4 regions of the Paenibacillus sp. FSL P2-0136 genome follow, and region 3 is predicted to be linked to each of the others. Evidence: riboswitches for the same ligand, from Rfam matches in the RefSeq annotation. Region 3 holds a riboswitch; each other region holds the start of a gene.
The links. A riboswitch is a leader RNA that binds a small molecule or an ion and turns the genes downstream of it on or off. The one in region 3 is predicted to bind thiamine pyrophosphate.
Positions count from the first base shown of each region.

Region 1: another riboswitch for thiamine pyrophosphate. It lies ahead of thiC (phosphomethylpyrimidine synthase ThiC); the one in region 3 lies ahead of NYE26_RS08545 (thiamine phosphate synthase).
Region 2: another riboswitch for thiamine pyrophosphate. It lies ahead of NYE26_RS12525 (ABC transporter ATP-binding protein); the one in region 3 lies ahead of NYE26_RS08545 (thiamine phosphate synthase).
Region 4: another riboswitch for thiamine pyrophosphate. It lies ahead of NYE26_RS00525 (ABC transporter substrate-binding protein); the one in region 3 lies ahead of NYE26_RS08545 (thiamine phosphate synthase).

Region 1 covers NZ_CP150244.1:7,450,268-7,456,034, forward strand. Annotated here, with positions in the region: gene NYE26_RS32065 (ribose-phosphate pyrophosphokinase) at 1-248, shown strand, start outside; gene NYE26_RS32070 (tetratricopeptide repeat protein) at 415-1,863, shown strand; gene trxB (thioredoxin-disulfide reductase) at 1,910-2,863, shown strand; TPP riboswitch at 2,913-3,019, shown strand; gene thiC (phosphomethylpyrimidine synthase ThiC) at 3,172-4,866, shown strand; gene NYE26_RS32085 (DUF1858 domain-containing protein) at 5,083-5,310, shown strand; gene NYE26_RS32090 (DUF438 domain-containing protein) at 5,325-5,767, shown strand, end outside.
Region 2 covers NZ_CP150244.1:3,012,759-3,018,525, reverse strand. Annotated here, with positions in the region: gene NYE26_RS12535 (DHA2 family efflux MFS transporter permease subunit) at 1-509, opposite strand, end outside; gene NYE26_RS12530 (TetR/AcrR family transcriptional regulator) at 691-1,347, shown strand; TPP riboswitch at 1,416-1,518, shown strand; gene NYE26_RS12525 (ABC transporter ATP-binding protein) at 1,649-2,416, shown strand; gene NYE26_RS12520 (ABC transporter permease) at 2,397-3,173, shown strand; gene NYE26_RS12515 (ABC transporter substrate-binding protein) at 3,170-4,255, shown strand; gene thiM (hydroxyethylthiazole kinase) at 4,274-5,077, shown strand; gene thiD (bifunctional hydroxymethylpyrimidine kinase/phosphomethylpyrimidine kinase) at 5,105-5,767, shown strand, end outside.
Region 3 covers NZ_CP150244.1:2,054,782-2,060,548, reverse strand. Annotated here, with positions in the region: gene thiH (2-iminoacetate synthase ThiH) at 1-249, opposite strand, end outside; gene NYE26_RS08555 (thiazole synthase) at 278-1,042, opposite strand; gene thiS (sulfur carrier protein ThiS) at 1,073-1,276, opposite strand; gene NYE26_RS08545 (thiamine phosphate synthase) at 1,273-1,953, opposite strand; TPP riboswitch at 2,072-2,174, opposite strand; gene NYE26_RS08540 (hypothetical protein) at 2,230-2,766, opposite strand; gene NYE26_RS08535 (SDR family oxidoreductase) at 2,948-3,820, opposite strand; gene NYE26_RS08530 (GNAT family protein) at 4,125-4,652, shown strand; gene NYE26_RS08525 (S-layer homology domain-containing protein) at 4,835-5,767, opposite strand, start outside.
Region 4 covers NZ_CP150244.1:119,448-125,214, reverse strand. Annotated here, with positions in the region: gene NYE26_RS00535 (MFS transporter) at 1-49, shown strand, start outside; gene NYE26_RS00530 (hypothetical protein) at 98-1,549, shown strand; TPP riboswitch at 1,622-1,732, shown strand; gene NYE26_RS00525 (ABC transporter substrate-binding protein) at 1,882-2,955, shown strand; gene NYE26_RS00520 (MTH1187 family thiamine-binding protein) at 3,007-3,300, shown strand; gene NYE26_RS00515 (ABC transporter permease) at 3,297-4,058, shown strand; gene NYE26_RS00510 (ABC transporter ATP-binding protein) at 4,177-4,962, shown strand; gene NYE26_RS00505 (response regulator transcription factor) at 5,326-5,767, opposite strand, start outside.

The sequences.
Region 1 (5,767 bases), 2.3 Mb from region 3:
GCCTGAAGGAGCGGGGTGCCCGGAACAGTATCGTCTGTGCTACGCACGGACTGTTCTCCGGGGATGCGCTTGAGCGGATGGATCATCCCAATATCGACGAGATTGTCATTACCGATTCGATTGCCCTGCCGGACGAGCATTCCAGCAGATTCGCAGTGCTCTCGGTAGCTCCCATGCTGGCTGAGGCCACGCGTATTATCATCGAGGGCGGTTCCATAGATAAGCTGTTCAGAGACGCGGGGATTTAACTCCCGCGTCTTTTTTTGAGCTTTTCCCTCCCGTTAGCTCTCTCTCTGAGACTTGAGAATCTCGTTGCCACATGTGGTATACTGTGTGAAGAAGACAGCCGAGACCATAAATGGAAACGAACAGGTAAGGCTAGGGAAGCTGAAACAAGGGAGGTGCCTTGCTTCCATGATAGAGAGAACTTCAGAGAATACCGCGGAGCACAGTAATGTCATTCCGGTCACTCTGGATGCCAATTTTTTCTTTGAAAGAGCCGTTCGGTCGCTGGACCGCTTTCAATATGATAAGGCATTAAGAAATTTTCGCAAAGCTGTTGAATATGAGCCGGATAATCCGGTGAATCATTGCAATATGGCGGGTATATTATCTGAGATGGGCAATTATACCGCATCTAACGAGATTCTTATCCATGTTCTGGAGAAAATCGACCCCGCTATGACAGAATGCCATTTCTACATGGCTAATAACTTCGCCAATATGGAAAGCTTTGAAGAGGCGGAGCGCTCGCTGGTCACTTACTTGGAAGAGGATGCTAACGGCGAGTTCATGACCGAATCCGAAGAGCTGATGGAGCTGCTGCAATATGAGCTGAACCGGCCTGCTCCGCTGGTGCGTATCCGCAGCCGTGAGGGAGTCGTAGAGCATGACCGGGCGCGGAGTCTGCTGGAGGAGGGGAAGTTCCCTCAGGCTGTAGAGCTGCTGGAGGAGATCACTGCGGGTACCCCGGATTTTTTGGCTGCGCATAATAATCTGGCACTAGCTCATTTCTATATGGGCCGGTTCGCCAAGGCGAAGGAATGTCTGAATGAGGTGCTGAAGCAAGACCCCGGCAATCTGCACGCTCTGTGCAATATGGCCATCTTCCTGCAGTATGCAGGAGATAAGGAACAGCTTGAAACGCTGCTCGGTATGCTTGAAGCAACGGTGCCGTTCCATCAGGAGCATGTATTCAAAATGGCTACAACCATGGGTATCCTGGGCCGGCACGCTGCCGCTTACAGCCATTTCCGCCGTCTGCTGAAGGACGAGGAGGTCGCCGGAGACGCCGGGCTGTATCATTACTGTGCTGCGGCGGCAAGCAATAGCGGAAAACATGATGAGGCGCTGCGCTGCTGGAGACAGGCAGCCAAGCTGGACCCTGCTTCCGCTGTCCCGGCGTTCTTCCTGTCCCAGCTCCAGCAGGCCCGGGCAGAAGGGCACCCTATGCCTGCTGTCAGCTATAACTATCAGCTGCCCTTCCAGGAGCAGCTGAAGCAGTGGAAGGGCAATACGGGCAGATTCACTGAAGAAGTGCGGAATAATCCGCTGCTGCGCGCCTCGTTCTTCTGGGCGCTGCGCTACGGCGATTCCGCTACGAAGCTTCAGGTGACCGAGGCTCTCCGCTGGATTGAGGACGAGGAGATGTCCGAGGTACTGCGCGGAGTTCTGGAGCAGGAGCCGCTGCAGGAGGACCGCCTGCAGGAGGCGGCATTGTTCAGCCTTCAGCGGTTGATCGGGGAGAACCTGAATGAAGCCGGTGGCTCGCCCGGCGAAGAGCAGGAGCCTGCGGCTGCTCCCGGACCCAAGGGGATGCTGCCCGGAACCGGCGGCTTATCGCCGTCCACTACCCGTATTTGAAGCAATTGCTGTTGTAAGAACACCTACTTGTAAGGAGGCCAATGTAATGTACAAAACGATTGTAATCGGAACAGGCCCGGCCGGGCTGACTGCCGCGATTTATCTGGCGCGTGCGAACCTGAGCCCGCTGGTCATTGAAGGCTTGCAGCCGGGGGGACAACTGACAACGACGACAGAAGTGGAGAACTTTCCAGGCTTCCCTGAAGGGATTCTGGGTCCGGACCTGATGGACAATATGCGCAAGCAGGCGGAACGCTTCGGCGCTGAATTCAAGAATGGCTGGGTGGAGTCGGTGGACTTCTCACAGCGTCCGTTCAAGGTAACAGTGGACGGAATGGGTGTACTGGAAGCGGAGTCGGTTATTATTTCAACCGGGGCCTCTGCAAGATATCTGGGCATTCCGGGCGAGCAGGAGAATGTGGGACGCGGGGTCAGCACCTGTGCGACCTGTGACGGCTTCTTTTTCCGTAATAAAAAGATTGTCGTCGTCGGCGGCGGAGACTCCGCCATGGAGGAAGCCAGCTTCCTGACCCGCTTTGCATCCAGCGTAACGCTGGTTCACCGCCGTCCCGAGCTGCGGGCCTCGAAGATCATGCAGGACCGGGCGCGTGACAACAGCAAGGTAACCTGGGCCTTGAACCGCACACCGGTTGAAGTAACGGTAGGAGAGACCGGAGTGAAGGGCCTTACGGTGCTTAACAATGAGACAGGTCTGACAGAATTGGTGGAGGCAGACGGCGTGTTCGTAGCGATTGGACACACACCGAACACAGCCTTCTTGGGCGGGCAGATCAATACGGATGAGAATGGCTATATTGTGGTCAACCCGGGTACCACCGAGACCAACATCCCGGGTGTATTCGCCTGTGGCGATGTACAGGATACCCGTTACCGTCAAGCGATATCGGCAGCGGGAACCGGTTGTATGGCCGCTATGGATGCCGAGAAGTTCCTGGAAGGCACGATGGTGCACGACTGGAGCGAATCGCTGGACAAATAACGGGTTTACAAGAATTACCCATACAGGTAAAATGTATTTAATTAGATAAGATACCCACTAGGGGAGCCTGAATAGGCTGAGACGGGAAAATTGAATTTCCGGACCCTTGAACCTGATCTGGATCATACCAGCGTAGGAAAGTGGAGTCGGACCTTTTTTGAATACAGTCTTTATTTGGCTGTTCCTTTAATAAAGCCGCTCCAGGTGGAGCGGCTTTTTGACTTGCAGGAATCAATAGATTCTTCAGCTCAATCTGCTGCGTGACCTCTTATCTGATGAGTGTACAGAGCGAAGAGGAGGAGATTGAAATGACAGGAATGGGTAAAAACGAAGAGGTGGATCTTTCGGGATTCCCCGCAAGCCGTAAAGTGTATGTGGAGGGCTCACGCCCGGATATCCGGGTGCCAATGCGGGAGATCAGCCTTAGCAGAACCGAAGGCGTTGCCGGGGAAGAGGAAAATGCTCCGCTGCGTGTCTATGACACAAGCGGTATGTACACGGATGCCGCGGAGGAGACGGATATTCGGAGGGGGCTGCCGCCGCACCGTTCAAGCTGGATCGCGGAGCGTGGCGATTCGGAGGAGTACACCGGAAGAGCCGTCCGGCCGGAGGATAACGGAATTCGCAGAGAGGGGGCTGCCGCAGAAGCTTATCCAGGACTGCGCAGGAATCCGAGGCGGGCCTATGCAGGCGGCAATGTGACCCAGCTGCATTATGCAAGGCAAGGGATCATCACACCGGAAATGGAGTATATTGCGATCCGGGAGAATATCCGGCCGGAGTTCGTAAGGGATGAGGTGGCTGCGGGCCGTGCTATTATTCCGGCCAATATCAATCACCCGGAGAGTGAGCCGATGATTATCGGCCGTAACTTCCTGGTGAAGATCAATGCCAACATCGGAAATTCGGCGGTCACTTCTTCTATTGAAGAGGAGGTGGAGAAGATGCGGTGGGCGACCCGTTGGGGGGCTGATACCATCATGGATCTCTCCACCGGCTCTAAGATCCATACCACCCGGGAGTGGATTATCCGCAATTCTCCTGTGCCGGTCGGGACAGTGCCCATATACCAGGCGCTGGAGAAGGTGAGCGGTATAGCCGAGGACTTAACCTGGGAGCTCTATCGCGACACGCTGATTGAGCAGGCGGAGCAGGGGGTGGATTACTTCACCATTCATGCCGGGGTGCTGCGGCGCTATATTCCGCTCACTGCCCGGAGAATGACCGGCATCGTATCCCGGGGCGGATCGATTATGGCTGCCTGGTGCCTGGCTCATCAGCAGGAGAACTTTCTGTACACACACTTCGAAGACATATGTGAGATTATGAAGACGTATGATGTGGCCTTCTCGCTGGGGGATGGCCTGCGTCCCGGCTCTATCGCCGATGCCAATGACGAAGCACAGTTCGCCGAGTTGGAGACGCTGGGAGAGCTGACGGCGCTTGCCTGGAAGCACGATGTTCAGGTTATGGTAGAAGGTCCGGGCCATGTGCCAATGCACAAGATCAAGGAGAATATGGACAAGCAGCTTGAGATTTGCCACGAAGCCCCTTTCTACACCCTCGGTCCGCTAACTACGGATATTGCACCCGGCTATGATCACATCACGTCGGCCATCGGGGCAGCGATAATCGGGGGGCTTGGAACGGCAATGCTGTGTTACGTTACACCTAAGGAGCATTTAGGCCTGCCTGACAAGAATGATGTGCGCGAAGGAGTCATTACCTACAAAATTGCTGCACATGCCGCAGACCTCGCCAAGGGACATCCGGGTGCGCAGGACCGGGACAACGCGCTGTCCAAGGCGCGGTTCGAGTTCCGCTGGCGCGACCAGTTTCATCTCTCCCTGGACCCGGAAAGGGCGCAGGCGTATCATGATGAGACCCTGCCTGCGGAGGGGGCAAAGCAGGCGCATTTCTGCTCGATGTGCGGCCCTAAATTCTGCAGCATGCGGATTTCGCATGATATCCGGAATTCCCATAGATGGAGCCAATCACTGTAACTTAGCTGCATGACCTAATCTATATGTAGGTACGTTGTTCATGGCCGAGAGGCCGTGATTACAGCGGAAACGTATTATTCTGAGGCTATCCCCCCAAGCCTGAATGGCTGGCGGGGATAGTCTTTTTGTAGTTAGTGATTACAATCACAATTCACCCCTGTACCCTATGCTAAGCTGGTGTTGAGAAGAATTCTCATTAGTGAGGTGTGCAAAAGGATGAGCAAAGCGTTGAAGCTGGATGAATCGGTCTTTGAGCTGGTAACCAGGCACCCGGAAATTGTTGAGATCATGGTGGAACTGGGTTTTCGTGATATTGCGAAGCCTGGAATGCTGCAGACTGCAGGACGATTCATGACCCTGTCCAAAGGAATGAAATTAAAGAAAATAGAGCTGGAAACCGTTCGGCTGGCCTTTCAGCAGCATGGTTTCGAGATTATAGAATAGAAGGAGAGATTGTAATGAGCGAACTGATTAATAACCGCGAGGTCGATATTCCGGAACAGACACGCCGCCAGGCTATGCTGAGAGAGATCATCAAGGAGCTGCATGCGGGCAAAAGCGTGGAGGAGGTTAAGGCGCGTTTTGAAGAAGCGGTAGGCGATGTTACGGTGGAGGAAATCTCCGCCATGGAGCACTCTCTGATGACCGAGGAAGGCATTCCGGTAGAGGAAGTACAGCGCCTCTGCTCCGTGCATACGGCAATCTTCAAGGGCTCGATTGAACAGATTCACCGTTCTTCTAAGCCTGAGGAGCAGCCCGGTCATCCCGTGCATACGTTCAAGCTGGAGAACCGGGAGATCGAACGTCTGGTCAACTTCCGCCTGGAGCTGCATGCGGATAAGTTCAAGAAGAACGCCAGCGATGAGATTATCTATAAGCTGCTGGAGGACCTGAGTCTGCT
Region 2 (5,767 bases), 960 kb from region 3:
GAATGGTATTCAACCAGCCAGCCCGACAATACCGGACCAATAGCGGGTGCGAACAGGACGGGAATGCCCATAATCCCCATGACAACGCCAACCTTACTTTTGGGGGCCAGTCTGTACACATAGGCCATCCCGACAGGGAGCACACAGCCGCCGCCTAGTCCCTGAATGACCCGGAAAACAATCAGCCATTCGGCGCTGCTTGGTGTAGCGCACAGAATCGAGCCTATCGTAAACACAATTACCGCCGTCAGGAAGACCGTCTTGGCCCCGAACCGGTCAGACAGCCAGCCTGACAGCGGAATAACTGAAGCCTGAGCCAGCATATATCCGGTAACTACCCACTGCAGCGTATGCAGGTCCGTCTTGAAATCCACCACCAGCCTGGACAAGGCTACATTCATCGCCGTACTGTCCAGCACAACCATAAATACTCCGGCAATAATGGCCAGCAGCGGAACCAGAATGCTGGACAGCCGGAAATCGGCTTCCTGCTTCAAGGTCTGATCCATGTCTCTTCTCCTCCTGAGCTGTCCGCGTTCTACATTGACCTGCGGGCAGATTGTTCTATATAATGAGTGAACGGACAACTGTCCGTAAGTGCAATTCATAGTCTACGGACAATTGTCCGTTGTGTCAATTCTTTTATTTATTTTTCTGTAAATCGCTGATTTATTTCTGAAAGGGGTTCTCATGAAAAAGCCAGACACCGATGCTGCACAGCTCCCGCGCTCAGCTCCGCAAGCCAAAGAATCCGCTCCGTCCGAGTCCGCCGATCCTTATGTACAGCGGATTCTTGAAGCTGCACGCCAGTTGTTCACCGAGAGCGGACTTGAGGCAGTCAGCATGTACAGCATTGCCAAGCGGGCAGGCATAGGACAAGGCTCCCTGTACCGCCGCTTCACGGACAAGGGTGAGATCTGTTCTGCACTGCTGAAGGGCAGCGCAGATCAATTCCTGTCCGGGCTGGAGCAGCAGGTGGCTGCCAGTGCCGGTGAAGCTCCGGCTCTCGCTCAGCTGCAGAGCAGCATTGAGCAGATTGCCGATTTCATTGAGCAGTATGCCGAGCTGCTGAATATGATCAAAGCCGAGTTCACAGGTAAGAAGCAGCTGACCCAGTTTGAGCATCCTTTTTTTCAGCGGCTGGGGGTGATGATGACAGAGCTGCTGCAGCGTGCTGCGGAGGGCGATGAGATTATTGACATTGATCCTGTCTTTGCGGCCACGGCCTTAATCTCTGTTCTCAGCCCTGATCTGTACCTGTATGAGCAGAAGCGGCACCACTCCTCCAAGCTGGACATCTCCCGGGGCATCGTCACCTTGTTCGTGACCGGTCTGGCGAAGCGCTGACCGCCTGCTCTTTACAAGAGGGGAATTTGTGGTATATTAAGTAGCAATTACGAATTCAATAACACCTGTTAATTCACTAGGGGAGTCGGCCGACTGAGACGGAGCTTAAGCTCCGGACCCTTTGAACCTGATCTGGATCATACCAGCGGAGGGAAGTGGAGCAGAATGTATCAGTGGTTCCCGTCACAGGGCCGCAGCCGACTGTACCTTCCGCCCCATTCATTGCCTCCGGGAATGAATGGGGCTTTTTTGTGCTCCGCGCAGGTTCTATTTCAATCCGGGGAGGCTTGTACATAGTCTTATGATCAACATTAGCAATCTATCCTATGCTTTCGGGACCGGTTCGTCCCGGACACCCGTCTTCTCAGAGCTATCCATGAATGTGCAGCGCGGCGAATTCATTTCTGTCGTAGGCGGAAGCGGATGCGGCAAAAGCACCTTGTTCAAAATCATCGCCGGCCTGCTGGAGCCGGACAACGGCAGGATTACGCTGAACGGAGCCGAGTCCGCTACAGCAGCGAAGAGGCTGGGCAGTGTGGCCTACATGCCGCAGCAGGATCTTCTCCTGCCTTGGCGGACCGTGCTGGACAACTGTCTGCTGCCCTGGGAACTCAAGCGCAGCCGTCCCAAAGCGGCCGCCGTGGCCGAGATTCTTACCCTGCTGCAACGCTTCGGCCTAGAGGGAACCGAAGGGGCTTATCCCCAGGAGCTGTCCGGCGGGATGCGCCAGCGCGTGGCGGTCCTCCGCACCGTGGCGGCGGGGAATGACCTGCTGCTGCTCGATGAGCCGTTCGGGGCGCTCGATGCCATTACCAAGCGCTCACTGCAGCGCTGGCTGCTCGAGTTATGGGCGGAGCTGGACAAGACGGTGCTGTTCATCACCCATGATCTGGAGGAGGCTCTGCTGCTCAGTGACAGAATCTATCTAATGACGGGCAGCGGCGGCGGGATGCAGGAATTCCCAGCCGGTCTCCCCCGTCCGCGCCATCACAGTCTGAACTATCAACCGCAGTTCGCCGCCCTGCGCCAGGAATTGGAGCTGAAGCTATATGAGAACCGCCGCTCCTAGAAGCTTGCTCCAGCATTACGGTCCGGCTTCCCTGCTCGCCCTGCTGACGCTTGCAGTCTGGGAGACTGTAGCCCGGCTGGGCCTGGTTCCTCCCTTCATTCTTCCGGCTCCGTCTGCGGTCTGCAAGGCCTTGCTGGAGGAACGCCGCCTGTTATTCGGGGTGCATCTGCCGGCTACACTGCTTGAGGTACTCACGGGCTTCGCACTGTCTGTGGTCTGCGGCTGCCTGCTGGGAATCGCCATGCACCTGTTCAGTCCGCTGGCCAAGGCGCTGTACCCGCTGCTGATCATCAGCCAGACGGTTCCGCTGATCGCGCTCTCTCCCCTGTTCATCATGTGGTTCGGCTACACCCTATGGAGTAAGGTCGCCGTTGTCTTCCTGACCGCTTTCTTCCCGGTGGTCATCGGCACCTATGACGGCTTGTCCAAGAACACGGACGCCTACCGGGAGCTGCTGCTGACATATGGCGCGAACCGCTGGCAGATTCTCGGGAAGGTGGGCGTTCCGCTGGCCCTGCCCTCTTTTTTCTCCGGACTGAAGCTGTCGGCTGTGTACTGTGTGATCGGTGCAACCATCGGGGAATGGCTTGGAGGCAGCCAGGGGCTGGGCTATTTCAGCCGCAGAATGGCAGGGAATCTCCAGAGTGCCAAGATGTTCGCCGCTGTTGTCTTGTTATCCGTGCTCGGTATCCTGCTGTTTCTGGCTGTCGCCGCACTGGAGAAGATTATTCTGAAGAAAAGAGGACGTTATTCATGACTACTATCCGCTATTTCCGTTATCTGCACCATGCGATTTCAAGGCCAACCGTTCTACTGTCTGCTCTGCTGCTCTGTATGCTGCCCGTCCTGGCAGGCTGCACCAATACGAACAGTCCGGCGTCCTCCGGCTCTTCGGCGGGGACTACAGCCACTTCTGAAGCTGGGACTGGAGCCGAAGGCGCAGTCCATAAGCTGACGATTATGCTCGACTGGTATCCCAATGCTGTCCACTCTTTTTTGTATGCGGCAGAAGCTGAAGGCTATTTCGCCGAGGAAGGTCTGGAGGTTGATATTCAGATGCCGGCCGATACCAATGATGCGCTGAAGCTTGTTGCTGCGGGAAAGGTGGACCTGGCACTCAGTTACCAGCCGCAGGTATTGATGGCACGGGGGGAGCAGATTCCGATCAAGTCGATTGCTGCGCTGGTGCGCCACCCGCTGAATCATCTCATGGTAGCTGCAGACAGCGGCATTACCCGCCCGGGAGAGCTGTCCGGCAAGCAAGCCGGATATTCCTCCGTCCCGTTGTATGAAGCCATGCTGAACACGATGGTCAAAAGCGACGGCGGGGACCCTTCCTCCCTCAAGCTGGTGGATGTCGGCTATGAGCTGATCCCTGCTCTCTCCACCGGACGGGTGGATGGCATTATGGGCGGGTTCATCAACCATGAGCAGCTGATTCTGGAGCAGGAAGGCCATCCGGTCCGCTCTTTCAATCCTGTGGATTACGGGGTCCCGGATTATTATGAGCTGGTGCTGGTCGCCAGTGAACAGGGACTGCAGGATTCACAGGGCTTTTATCACAAATTCGTGGATGCCATCAGAAAAGGCCAGCAGTATGTAGCCGATCACCCGGATGAAGCGCTGAAGCTGCTGCTTACCCATCAGGAGGATACCGCACCGCTGGATGAAGCCATTGAGCAGCGCAGTCTGGAGATCCTGCTGCCGCTGATGGATGCCGGTTCCCAGCCCTTCGGCTATCAGGACAGCGCATCATGGGAGAAGGTGAACCAGTGGCTGAGCGAGAACGGTCTGCTGGCTGCCGAAGTGGATGTTAAGAATGCTTTTATTAATTTTTAATTACATCTTTCAGGAGGAATTCATATGTCTTATCTGTCCAAAGTACGCCAGGCGAACCCGCTGGTGCATAATATCACGAATATCGTAGTTGCTAACTTCACAGCTAATGGGCTTCTGGCCCTGGGAGCTTCGCCGTTCATGGCCGATGCCATTGAAGAAGTAGCGGATGTCGCCGCCATGTCCGGCGCGGTTGTGCTGAACATCGGTACACTGAATGAAGCTGCCATTGCTTCCATGATCGAAGCCGGAAAGGCTGCGAACCGCCACCATGTACCGCTCGTGCTTGATCCCGTTGGAGCCGGTGCTACCGCCTACCGCACGGATGTTACAGCTAAGCTGCTCAGTGAGCTACAGCTTACTGCGCTGCGCGGCAATGTGGCCGAGGTTGCCAATGTGGCCGGGGAGAGCTGGGCTAGCAAAGGCGTGGATGCCGGAGCAGGCGAGGGCGATGTAGTAGCTCTAGCCATTAAAGCAGCGCAGAAGCTGAACTGTGTCGTAATTATCACCGGCAAGGAAGACATCATCACAGATGGCAAGCGCACTTATATCGCCAGCAACGGGCATTCCATCCTGACCCGGGTAACCGGAACCGGCTGTCTGCTCAGTGCGGTGGTGGGTGCATTTCTTGCCGTAAGCGGCGGGGAGGTGCTTGAGGCGGCGGCCGAGGCCCTCTCCTTCTACGGCGTGGCAGCAGAGCTTGCCGCTGAGGCGGCTGAAGCCCAAGGTCCGGGCAGCTTCCAGACCTTGTTCCTGAATCAATTGTCACTAGTGACCCCGGAGCAATACAGCAGCCGCTCACGGCTGAAGCTGCTCGAAGCCTAGAAAGCGCACCTCAAAGGAGAGAACAAGATGACTAGCATACGCAAAGCGTTGACCATTGCCGGCTCTGACAGCGGCGGCGGGGCCGGGATTCAGGCGGACTTGAAGACGTTTCAGGAGCTGGGGGTGTACGGCATGTCTGCACTTACTGCACTCACCGCCCAAAATACATTAGGAGTCCAGGGCGTCTATCCGATGGAGCCGGAGACCGTTGCAGCCCAGTTAGATTCGATCGGCAGTGATCTGCCGCCGGATGCCATTAAGACAGGGATGCTGTTCAGCAGTGACATTATCCGCGTGGTTGCCAGTAAAGTGCAGCAGTACGGCTGGCAGCAGAAGCTGGTGATCGATCCGGTCATGGTCGCCAAGGGCGGCTCACAGCTGCTGCTCCAGGAGGCAGTACAGGCGCTGATTACAAGCCTGCTTCCTCTCTCGCTTGCCATCACCCCCAATCTTCCAGAAGCAGAGATGTTGACAGGTATGAAGATTGAGAGCCGGGAAGACCGGGAACAGGCGGCAAGACTGCTTCATCAGATGGGACCCGAGTACATTATCTTGAAAGGCGGACATGACTCCTCAGGAGATGAGGCCGTGGATCTGCTCTATGACGGACGGGAATTCCAGTATATGTCCAGCCCGCGGATTGCGACGAAGCATACTCACGGAACCGGCTGTACCTTCTCGGCTGCGGTG
Region 3 (5,767 bases):
ATAATCAGCCAGGTACATCGGTGTAAACAGTTGCATCACATGGCCGAAATGCGTACGCGTTAAGCGGTGCGCCTTCTGCGCCATCTCCTCCAGATAAGGCTCCGCTGCCGGTGACAACAGTGCCATCAGCCCCTCTTCATCCACCCGCTCTGCACGAAGCGCACGCTTCACATCCTCTGCCGTATACCGGCTCCATAGCGTCCCGTAAGGAAGCTGCTCCAGCCGGGTCATCGTCTCATAAAAGCTCATAACCGTTCTCTCCTTCCTATTCCATCTGTCAGGCCAAGAACCCGGTCAACGGTGAAGAGGCTGCCGCCGTCTCTTCCACAGGCCCCAGTCCGGCGAGATAAGCCTTGCGCCCTGCGGCTACCGCGTCACGGAAGGCTTCTGCCATCAGCAGCGGATCCGAGGCGGTGGCAATCGCTGTATTAAGCAGCACCGCTGCGGCCCCCATCTCCATCGCCTCAGCCGCCTCGGACGGTCTGCCGATTCCGGCATCCACGATCACCGGCAGATTCGTCTCGGAGATCAGAATCCGGATCAGTTCCTTGGTCTGCAGTCCGCGGTTGGACCCGATCGGCGCTCCCAGCGGCATCACGGCCGCAGCCCCCGCTGCTTTCAACCGCAGGGCGGCGGACAGGTCAGGACTCATATACGGAAGCACCACGAAGCCCTCTGCTGCAAGGATCTCGGTCGCCCGGATGGTCTCGGTATTATCCGGCAGCAAATATTTCTGGTCGTTGATGACCTCAATCTTCACCCAGTTCCCCAGCCCCGCCGATCTCGCCAGCCGGGCAATCCGTACTGCTTCCTCTGCGGTGCGCGCACCGGAGGTATTAGGCAGTAAGGTCATATGGGAAGGAATATGGCTGACAATATTGTCACTGCTCTCCGGGTCCACCCGGCGCAGAGCAACGGTAATGACCTGTGAGCCTGATCGCGTAATCACCTCGGGAATGAGGGTGTTGCGGCTGTATTTTCCGGTACCAATGAACAGTCTGCTGGTTAGAGTCACTCCGCCAATCATCAATGGATCTTGCATGTTAACGCCTCCTGGGATAAGTCTTCGTGTTCAGCCTCCGCCTACAAAATGAACCAGCTCCACCCGGTCCCCCTCACTGAGCAGTGTCTCTCCGTAAACCTCTCTGCCAGCAAGCTCACCATTCAGTTCGACAATCACCAGCTTACCGGCCCACTCGGGCCGGGAGAGCAGATCCTCCAGTGTCCGGCAGCTCTCTTCGATTCTTTGCCTCTTTCCGTTAACGGTCACATTCATGCCTGTTCACCTCCTGCTGTGCCCTGTGTTTGAGCCATATCCAGCGCTTCAGCCAGCTCCGCTGCCCTGTCCCTGTGGACCGCTTCCCTGTACGCCATGGCCGCTGCCACCGGGTCCGGGGCTCCGCAGATCCCCGACATGACAGCAATGCCAGCCGCCCCTTGGGCCAGCACCGCTCCGGCATTACCCGGGGTAATCCCTCCAAGCGCAATCAGCGGGATGCGGCTCCAGCGGACAGCCTCGGCCAGTTGCGCAAGTCCCCGTGCCTGCTGCCCCGACTTGCAAGCTGTCGGGAAAACATGCCCGTAGAGGCAGAAGTCTGCTCCTTGCCTTCCAGCCTCCGCAGCCTCTTCCTGCGAGTGTACCGATCTGCCGATCCGCAGGCCCGGTGCAAGCCCGCGTGCTGCGGCTGGCGGAAGGCTATGCCAGGCCAACTGTACACCGCCTGCCCCAGCGGCCAAGGCAACATCGATCCGGTCATTTATGACCAGCTTCGAAGGCGGAACCCCGGCCTGAAGCATCTGCTGCGCCGCCGCCAGCAGTTCGCGGGCGGACATGGCTTTTTCCCGGAGATGGATATAATCCACCATGGGATGTACCGCCGCAGCCAGCTCCGCAAGCTTCTCAGGGTGGAGCCGTCCGTCTGAGATGACATGAATTTCGTGCAACACGTCCACCTTCCTCTCCTCAGCACTACGCTGATCCCTACCTCCAAACACAAAAAAGACCGCCCCCATAAGGAAGCAGTCTGGAATAGAAACAGGAATACCGGTATTAGCCGTATACCCCCGCTGCAATATTCGTTCTCCACTTCCCTACGCTGGTATAACCCAGATCAGGTTCAAAGGGTCCGAGCAGATACGCCCGTCTCAGCCTTGCGGCTCCCCTAGTGATCGTTCTATGCTATTGTTTGGCCTTGCTTTTTGTATATTAGCATATAATTCCTGTTAGAGCTATTCTTTCGTAGATTTTACTTCAATTACAAAAGCCACGGATGAACTCCCTTCTGAAAATTTACCATCCTCGGATGTCCAGAATGCTGATATGCCGTAGTAATAAACGCCTTGTTCTTTTGGAGCATTAAAAGAGCCGTTCTTCAATGGAATTTGCACTTCTTTATCATCGACAAATTGCTGAACGGTTAACCCGCCGGGTGCCGGTTTATAAGTAAAAGCAACATTGATCCCCCCCTCAGGGGCTATAGCAGTGGGAGTAACCCCCTGTACCATGGATTGTCCTCCTGCATAATCCGCACATCCTAATTTTCCCCAGCAATAGCTGCCTTGGGTAACCGGAATTTGGGTTTTCCCGGAAGTAACAAGGGGTAGCGGCGGCGATTCCTGTGTAATTCTAACCCCAATGCTTTTTGCATTTCCTTCCAATCTTGTATTTGCCACAAGTCTTCCTGCAAAAGGAGTCAAATAAATGAACACTACCAGAAAAACTAAAATCCCCGCTGCAGATAGAATGAATCCTTTTTTTCTAAGCATCCCAATCCCCTATTCATATCAAATTATCTAAATAGACGGAATTATATTGTAATAGTTACAAGCGCTGAAAAAAAGCCTACCGGCAAGCGGTTAGGCTTTTTAAAAATAGAATTTATATGTTGCACACGATTTCTGAAGATGCCGATTAAAGAATCTGCATCCAGATCTTATTCTGCACCCATTATCCGTTGACAACCTCACCGCCGTTCACATGCATCACCTGTCCGCTCACATAGGAGGAATCGTCCGAGGCCAGGTATACATACGCCGGTGCCAGCTCTTCAGGCTGCCCCGGGCGCTTCATCGGCTGGGTGCCGCCGAACTCACTGACCTTCTTCGCGTCAAAGGTTGACGGAATCAGCGGGGTCCAGATCGGTCCGGGCGCTACTGCGTTCACGCGGATGCCCTTATCGGCCAGATTCATTGACAGCGAACGAGTGAAGCTGAGAATGGCTCCTTTGGTGGACGAATAGTCCAGCAGCTGCGGGCTGCCGCGATACGCCGTGATGGAGGTCGTGTTAATGATCGTAGCGCCTTTTTTAAGATGAGGCATAGCTGCCTTCGTCAGGTAGAACATGGAGAAAATATTCGTCCGGAACGTACGCTCCAGCTGCTCCGCTGTAATGTCCTCAATATGGTCCTGCGGATGCTGCTCCGCCGCATTGTTAATCAGGATGTCAAGCTTGCCGAGTCCTTCAACGGTTTGACGTATCAAGCTCTGACAGAAGCATTCGTCCCCGATATCTCCGGCGATCAGAATACACGTTCTGCCCTCCTGCTCAACCTGGCGCTTGGTCTCTTCCGCATCCTCATGCTCGTTCAAGTAGGAGATCACCACATCCGCGCCCTCCTTGGCAAAATGAACGGCAACCGCACGCCCGATCCCGCTGTCGCCTCCGGTAATGAGCGCAGCCTTGCCCAGCAGCTTGCCTGCTGCCTTGTACGCCGGTGTCTCAAACTCCGGGAGCGGGTTCATCTCACTCTCAATTCCCGGGCGCTGATCCTGTACCTGCGGGGGCAGAGTTTTGACAGGTTGTTTGTTAGTGTCTGGCATAATCCATTCTCCTTTCGCTGTCCACAGTATTGTTGATTAATCATGTTAGCATGGCTTAAGGTCTGGTGTTTATGCATCAGGCAGTGTGCCTGCTTGACTGTACGTTATGTTACTTACCACACTTGGCAGCCGCCCAAACAGCCAATCTTCATTCAACGGTGCCTATATCGGAACGGTAGTACGGTAAGGAACGAACGTTTCCAAAAAGAATATTATCTATATCCGCTAAGGGGAATGTCCTATACTTTGTGAGGAACCACGGCAAGATCGTATCGAAATCATACTAGCAGGAGGGTATCGCACAATGAATGCAAGAATCACCTTATCTCCGGTCACCCCGGACGATATCGATTTCATCACAGATCTGGAAATGAGCGCTTCACTCTGGCCCTTCGAGGATATGATTCCAACCGACAAGGAGGCAGTCCGGAAGACTGTGGCGGAACGAATCCAGAGCGACTGGCATAGACAATTCCTGATCAGGCTAGCCACTCCCGAAGCAACCCCTGTAGGGGAACTGAGTATACATTGGTATGTAAAAGAGCGCGAGAGCTGGGAGTTGGGCTACAGCCTGTTCCCTGAATACCGGGGGCAAGGCTACGGCACCGAGGCGGCGCAGCTGGCCTTGAAGCTTGCTTTTGAAGAATGGAAGGCCCATAGAGTCGTGGCTATGTGCAATGAATACAATACCGCATCCATCAAGGTGCTGGATAGGCTAGGCATGGTCCGCGAGGGCGTATTCCGGGAAGAAATACACTGGAATGACCAGTGGGTGAACCAATACTTTTACGCGATACTGGACCGGGAGTACCTGGGGCGAAACGGGATATAGAGATAGACCGGGGAACGATGCTGTATTCTGTTTTTAGGCACGTTGCTCATTTTCATGCTGGAGCTGTGCCTTGAAAGACATGTTTGTTTTCGCATAAATCGGGTCGATATCTCTTCATAGCAGTACATCGCCCCTCATGACAAGACCTCACTCCTTGGGATAGCGGCCTTATTTCCAGAACTCTATTCATCTTCCTTCACAATTGCATCCTGAACCTTACCCGCACCCGTAACCTTCGTTGACGTATTTAGAATCGCCTGCGTCACCGTTGTCCCTTCATCCAGCTCTATCTTAACCCCTGTTGCAGTGGCAGCGGTCTTAAGCGTGCGTATGGAGCCTTTTTGCAGGTGGAGGACGGGTCCTTTGGCTTCAATGTTCACATCTCCGAAATTGCCGTTAAGCGTCACTACGATCCCGGCTGCAAGGCCGGATGGCAGATCAATATCTGTGAACCCGTCTCCGGTACCCTCCCCCTCTTCCAGATTTACACCGGACTGTACCGACAATGCCTTCACCCAGGCTGTACCTTCGGTGACCAGGCGGGCAGTTCCACTATTTTTCTGCACAATCACTTGGTTCATGGTTGTGTTCTTGAGCTGCACTGAGGGATCTCCGCTTCCCTGTATGATGACCTTGCCTAGTACTTCAACACTGTCCAAGTTCACCTCTCCGTTGCCGATTCCTTCCTCCAGGACCAGGTCTCCAAAAATCTTCAGATTCTGCAGCAGCACATCATAGCCGGATACAGTGACATTGTTATAGTATTTGACGGCTCCCGGTTCAAAGCTTCCAAGCCCCTCAGAATGGCTGATAGTTACACTCTGCAAGCCGCCGCTTGTGACATTGTAATAATCCAGCAGTGCAATTGCTTCGGCCCGGGTCATCGCCTGTTCTGGAGCAAACCGCCCGTCCGGGTACCCCTTCATTCCTCCGTCATTGATCAGTGCAGCGACATCGGCTTCACTCCAGCCTGCAATCTGATCCTTATCGCTGAACATGGATAATACCTCCGTGCTTCCCGTCTCAAAATACATCATTCTGCTCACCATAATCGCCGCCTCCTGGCGCATAACGGGATCGCCCGGACGAATCGTGCCTCCGTAACCCTTGATGAT
Region 4 (5,767 bases), 1.9 Mb from region 3:
TGCCGCGCTGTTATTCGTGCTGAGCGTGACCGCCTGGAGAATCGGGTAATTGTATACAACAAGGTCCATATTCTGTGAATAAGGATGGAACCCACACATGGCTGAACTGCATTCCGAGCCCACTCTGCATACCGCCTTGCTGCAATTCATTTTCCCCTTCTCCATCAAGGCCGAGGTCGATGAAGAGCTGATTGAGAGTTTACAGCAGGATGGATTTACGCGTTTTTTTCTTGAGAACAAGGAACTGGAGCATGCCTATTACGGAGAGAACCACTGTGTATCCCATGAGAAAATGGAGCGCAGCTATCTTCCTTTTGCCGCCCATGTCTTGTTTCCGCATGAGAAGGACAGGGATTCCTTCCGCCGCTTTTCCCGGGTGAGTGATCTGCTGTGCGGGCTGCAAATGCCCTTTCAGACGGTTCCCTTCCGCGTGCTGTCGACCGATGTGTTCCTCTGCCCGTTCGAGCTGGGCTTCCTGACGGTAAGAGTGGCTATTGAGGAGGAGAATCTCCCCTTCAGCATGGTACTCGAATTCGCCGACCGGTTCCGCAACCTGGAGGATGTAAGCGTTCAGGATGAGCATACCTTCATCCATTGTCATAAGAAGTCTTTTGCCCGGGTGGAGGACTTCGTGTTCAGGCATCTGGCAGCCGGGCTGGAGCCGTATCTCGATCCTGCGGAGACGAATGGCAATTATTTCGAGACCCTGCCCTTCTTCGTCGATGAACGAATGCTGGTGCAGGCCTTCTACGGCGTTAATCTCCCTGAGGACGAGGAAGAGATCAGTGTCGAAATGCTCTACCGTGCCTCTCAGGTGGATGGTCTGACCATCGACGGCAGCCCCTACATGAGTGCAAGTGATCCGGATTATATCAAGCAGTACACCCGTGAGCATTGCTATAGCCGCTGGGGGCCGGACACCTACTATATGACCAATGAGCAGACCTTCTGCTGCGTGAGCCGGGCGAAGCCGGAGATTGCCGCAGGCCTGATCAGCCAGATGTACGGCGAATATTATTACGGAATGCTGCTGAGTATTTTTCATAAAATCGTGCTGCTGAAGCTCGCCAACCTCCACTCCCGGCTGCGCATCAACCACGATAACGACGAGATCGAGAATCTGATCTTCCTGATCAACAAATTCTCGGCCAAATTCTACTTCCTGGAGCTGATTTCACAGTCGCAGGGGCGGGAGATTTTTTTTCAGCTGCGTAAGGTGTATGGTAATGATGCCCTGTTCGATGAGGTGAAAATGACCCTGAATGACCTGTTCCAGTATCAGGACAAATTCCAGGCCAAGCGGCGGGATACGCTCCTGATGGTGCTCACCGTATTTACGGTCATCAGCGGGATATACGGGATGAATCAGGTCATCGAGGATCTGAAGGGCCAGATCGACTGGAGCAAAATGCTGGAGTACTCCGCGTTCGAGTATCTGGCTCTGTTCCTAACCTTCTCGGGGATCACCGTCAGTGTCGGCTTAACGCTGAGAGAGATCTGGAACGGCATCCGCAGCCGCCGCAAGAAGCGGCATTATACGAGGGATTAAGACACAGAGGGTGGACAATGTCGAAGCTGCCGTCTATAATACACCGTAAGAACATAGCAATACCCGTGAACTTTATAGAACCAGGGGTGCTGGAATTGGCCGGCTGAGATTGTATCCCACAAGATACTGACCCTTATACCTGATCTGGATAATGCCAGCGTAGGAATCTTCATTCGGCACAGTGCCTTAAGCGGTACTGAAGCTGAATTCCCCTCACGCAAGTAACTGGCGTCCCGATCTTCGGGACGCTTTTTTGATTCTAAGGATGTACAGGAATAGGGTTTCTGTAAACTCTGAAGACCAGGGGTTGCTGGAAGGAGAGAAAAAGAGAAATGGGAGTCAAAAAAACAGTAATGCTGCTGCTCAGTTCCATGCTGCTGCTCACCGTAGCGGGATGTGGCGGCGGGAACAACAGCGGCAATGCGGGGGCCAGCGCACCTGCTGCCGGGAACAGCACGGCCGCACCTGATGCAACCGCAGCCGCACCCACAGATGCACCTAAGGCGCTGACTCCGGTCAAGATTGCCCTGGACTGGACGCCGAACACGAACCATACCGGCCTGTATGCAGCCAAGGAGCTGGGCTATTACGCTGAGGAAGGTCTTGACGTACAGATTGTACAGCCAGGCGCTGCCGGGTCGGATACAATGGTCACTTCCGGCGAAGCCCAGTTCGGCATCAGCGCCCAGGAGGCGCTGACGCTGGCCCGCCTGCAGGATGTTCCGCTGGTGTCGATTGCTGCAATCATTCAGCATAATACCTCGGGCTTTGCGGCTCCGAAGGACCGCAATATTAAGACGCCGAAGGATTTTGAAGGCAAAACCTACGGAGGCTGGGGCTCCCCTGCGGAGCAGGCTGCCATGAAAGCCATTATGGACCCCGAAGGCGGGGATGTCTCCAAGGTGAAGCTGGTGAATATCGGCGAAGCGGACTTTTTCACAGCCGTGAAGCGGGATATTGACTTCGCCTGGATCTTCTATGCCTGGACCGGGGTGGAAGCCGAGCTGCGCGGGGAGCCGCTGGATATGCTCTATCTTAAGGATTATGCGCCGCAGCTGGATTACTACACACCGGTGCTGACCACCAGCGAGAAGGAGATCGCCGAGCACCCTGAAGTGGTGAAGGCCTTCCTTAAGGCTACGTCCAAGGGGTATCAGTACGCTATCGATAACCCGGAAGAAGCCGCGACGGTACTGTCGGATGCTGTACCTGATCTGGACCCCAAGCTGGTGCTGGCCAGTCAGAAATGGCTTAGCCCGAAATACAAGGACGACGCCCCGCGCTGGGGTGAGCAGAAGCTTGAGATCTGGAAGAATTACGCCGACTGGATGTACGGCCTGAAGCTGCTGGATAAGCCGCTGGATGCGGAGAGTACGTTTACGAATGAATTTTTGCCGGAATCATAATGAACCCGCATGGCGGGAATCTTATACTTAACTTGAAAGGAATGATTGATCATGGCTAACACACTGCTCAGCATTCAGGTAATTCCCAAGACACCGAACAACGAGGATTCCATCCCTTACGTGGACAAGGCTATAGAGGTCATTCAAAAGTCAGGCGTGAAGCATCAGGTGAATCCGCTGGAGACCACGATGGAAGGCGAGCTGTCCGAGCTGCTGGATATTGTGCGTGATATGCATGAGGCGCTGATCGCTTCCGGCAGTCCTAGTGTCATCTCACAAATCAAGATCGCCCATAATCCGGGCGGCATCAGCATGGAGAAGCTGACGGAGAAATACCGGCCGTGAGAAGCACCTGGAAGCTAGTGTGGCCGCCCTTTGTGGCGGTCCTCTTTTTTGTCGGGATATGGCAGCTATCGGTCATGCTGTTCGACATCCCCGCTTACCAGCTGCCCAGCCCCGCGGATATCGCTCGTGAGACGAAGAATAACGCCTCCGGGATCTGGGAGCACACCGCCGCCACGCTGCGGCTGACCCTGATCGGCTTCCCGGTCGGCACAGGCATCGGCCTACTCACCGCCTTGCTGCTGCATCTGCTGCCCTGGGTCAAGCGAGCGCTCTATCCGCTGCTGATTCTCAGCCAGAATGTGCCCTCCATTGCGCTTGCCCCGCTGCTGATTATCTGGTTCGGCTTCGGCCTGCTGCCCAAAATCATCCTGATCACCCTCGTCTGCTTCTTCCCTGTGGCTGTTGCGACCATGGGCGGGCTGACGCAAAGCGACCGGGTAATGCTGAATTATATGAAGATGGCAGGTGCAGGCAAGTGGCAGATCTTCACCAAGCTGGAGCTTCCCGGCTCGCTGCCCTCCCTGTTCTCCGGGCTCAAAATCTCCGCCACTTATGCGGTGATGGGCGCAGTGGTGGCCGAGTGGATCGGCGCCGACAAAGGGATCGGCTACTATATGCTGCTGCAGAAGTCCTCTTACCGTGCGGACCGGATGTTCGTGGCCATCGCTATTATCGTGCTGCTGAGTCTCGTATTATTCGCGCTCATTGCCCTCCTGGAGAGATGGCTGGTGCGCTGGAAGCCGCGCAAGGAAGCTTAATGCCACGGGAGGATATCCCAACACGGAAGTACTTATAGTCAACTGAAGGAGGTTACGCGAAGTGTCTGAGCTTACGAGGATTGAACTGGAGAAGGCGGACGGAGACGGGCGCCTGGGTATACGGAGTGTGCCGCCTGCGCTCGAAGTCAGCGGCATCAGCAAGTCGTTCAAGCACCGCCGCCGGGAGACACAGGTGCTGAATCAGGTGTCCCTGACCGTGGAGCCGCAGGAATTCGTCTCCATTGTCGGCCCGTCCGGCTGCGGCAAAAGCACGCTGTTCCATATTATCGGCGGCCTTACGCTGCCGGATACCGGAACCGTCCGCATGAACGGCATCCCGGTGACCGGGCAGCGCGGCAAGATCAGCTATATGCCGCAGCAGCCCGCGCTGTTCCCGTGGCGCAGCACACTGGATAACGTCCTGCTTGGCGGCGAGCTGCAAGGCGCCCCGCAGCGGGAGGCGCGCGAGGCTGCGCGCCACTGGCTGGCGAAGATCGGCCTCGGCGGCTTCGAGCGGGCCTACCCGCACATGCTGTCCGGCGGCATGCAGCAGCGGGCCGCCTTCCTGCGGGCCATGCTCGCGCCGCAGGAGCTGATGCTGCTCGACGAGCCGTTCAGCGCGCTCGATGCGCTGACCCGCGAGCAGATGCAGCGCTGGCTGCTGGAGCTGTGGGAGGAGAACCGCCGTTCCGTGCTGTTCATCACCCATAACATTGAAGAGGCGCTGCTGCTCTCCACCCGCATCTATGTTTTCTCGGGGCGTCCCGGCTCCGTCCTCCACACCGTGGAGGTCCCCTTCCCGCGTCCGCGCCGCGAAGAGATCGCCGATTCGCCGGAGTTCCTCCGGATGCGGCGCCAGCTCTCAGAGTGGATGCGCGAGGAGCAGGCGAAGAGCCAGAGCTAAGTAACCACTCCGGCGGTATAACCTCCCCGTGTAGGGAGGTTATTTGCTATGTGCCCGCCAGCCTAATGTGGTCGGTTTTTCGATTATATTTGGACCACGAGCTGCCTCCAGTCCCATTGTGATCGTTTTTTCGATTATATTTGGACCACGAGCTGCCCCCCAGTCCCATTATGGTCGGTTTTTCGCTTACATTTGGCCTACGCGCTACCCACGGTCCCATTGTGATCAGTTTTTCGCTTACATTTGGCCTTCGCGCTACCCACGGTCCCATTGTGATCGGTTTTTCGCTTACATTCCGCACACGCACCCCGCGCCAGCCTGATGTGTTCGGTTTTTCGCTTACATTCCGCACACGCCCTCCCCCTACATCCAGCCCTTGTCCTCCGCCAGCCGCACGGCTTCGATCCGGGTCTTGACCGCAAGCTTGCTGAGGATCTCCGAGATGTAGTTGCGGACCGTGCCATAGGAGAGGTGGAGCGCCGCGGCGATCTCTCCGGCGCTGCGGCCTGCGGCAGCCAGCTTCAGAATCTCCCGCTCCCGGTCCGAGAGCGGGTTCTCTTCGCGCAGGCTGCCGAAGACCAGCTCGGGCGAGACCTCGCGGCCCCCGCCCATCACGCGGCGGATGGCATCCGCCAGCTTATCCACCGGCTCATCCTTCAGCAGATAGCCCTGAATTCCGGCCTTCACCCCGCGCTCGAAATAACCGGGACGGGCGAAGGTGGTCAGGATAATGATTTTGGTGCGGCAGCCCCGCGACTTCAGCAGCTCGGCCACCTCCAGACCGCTCATCAGCGGCATCTCAATA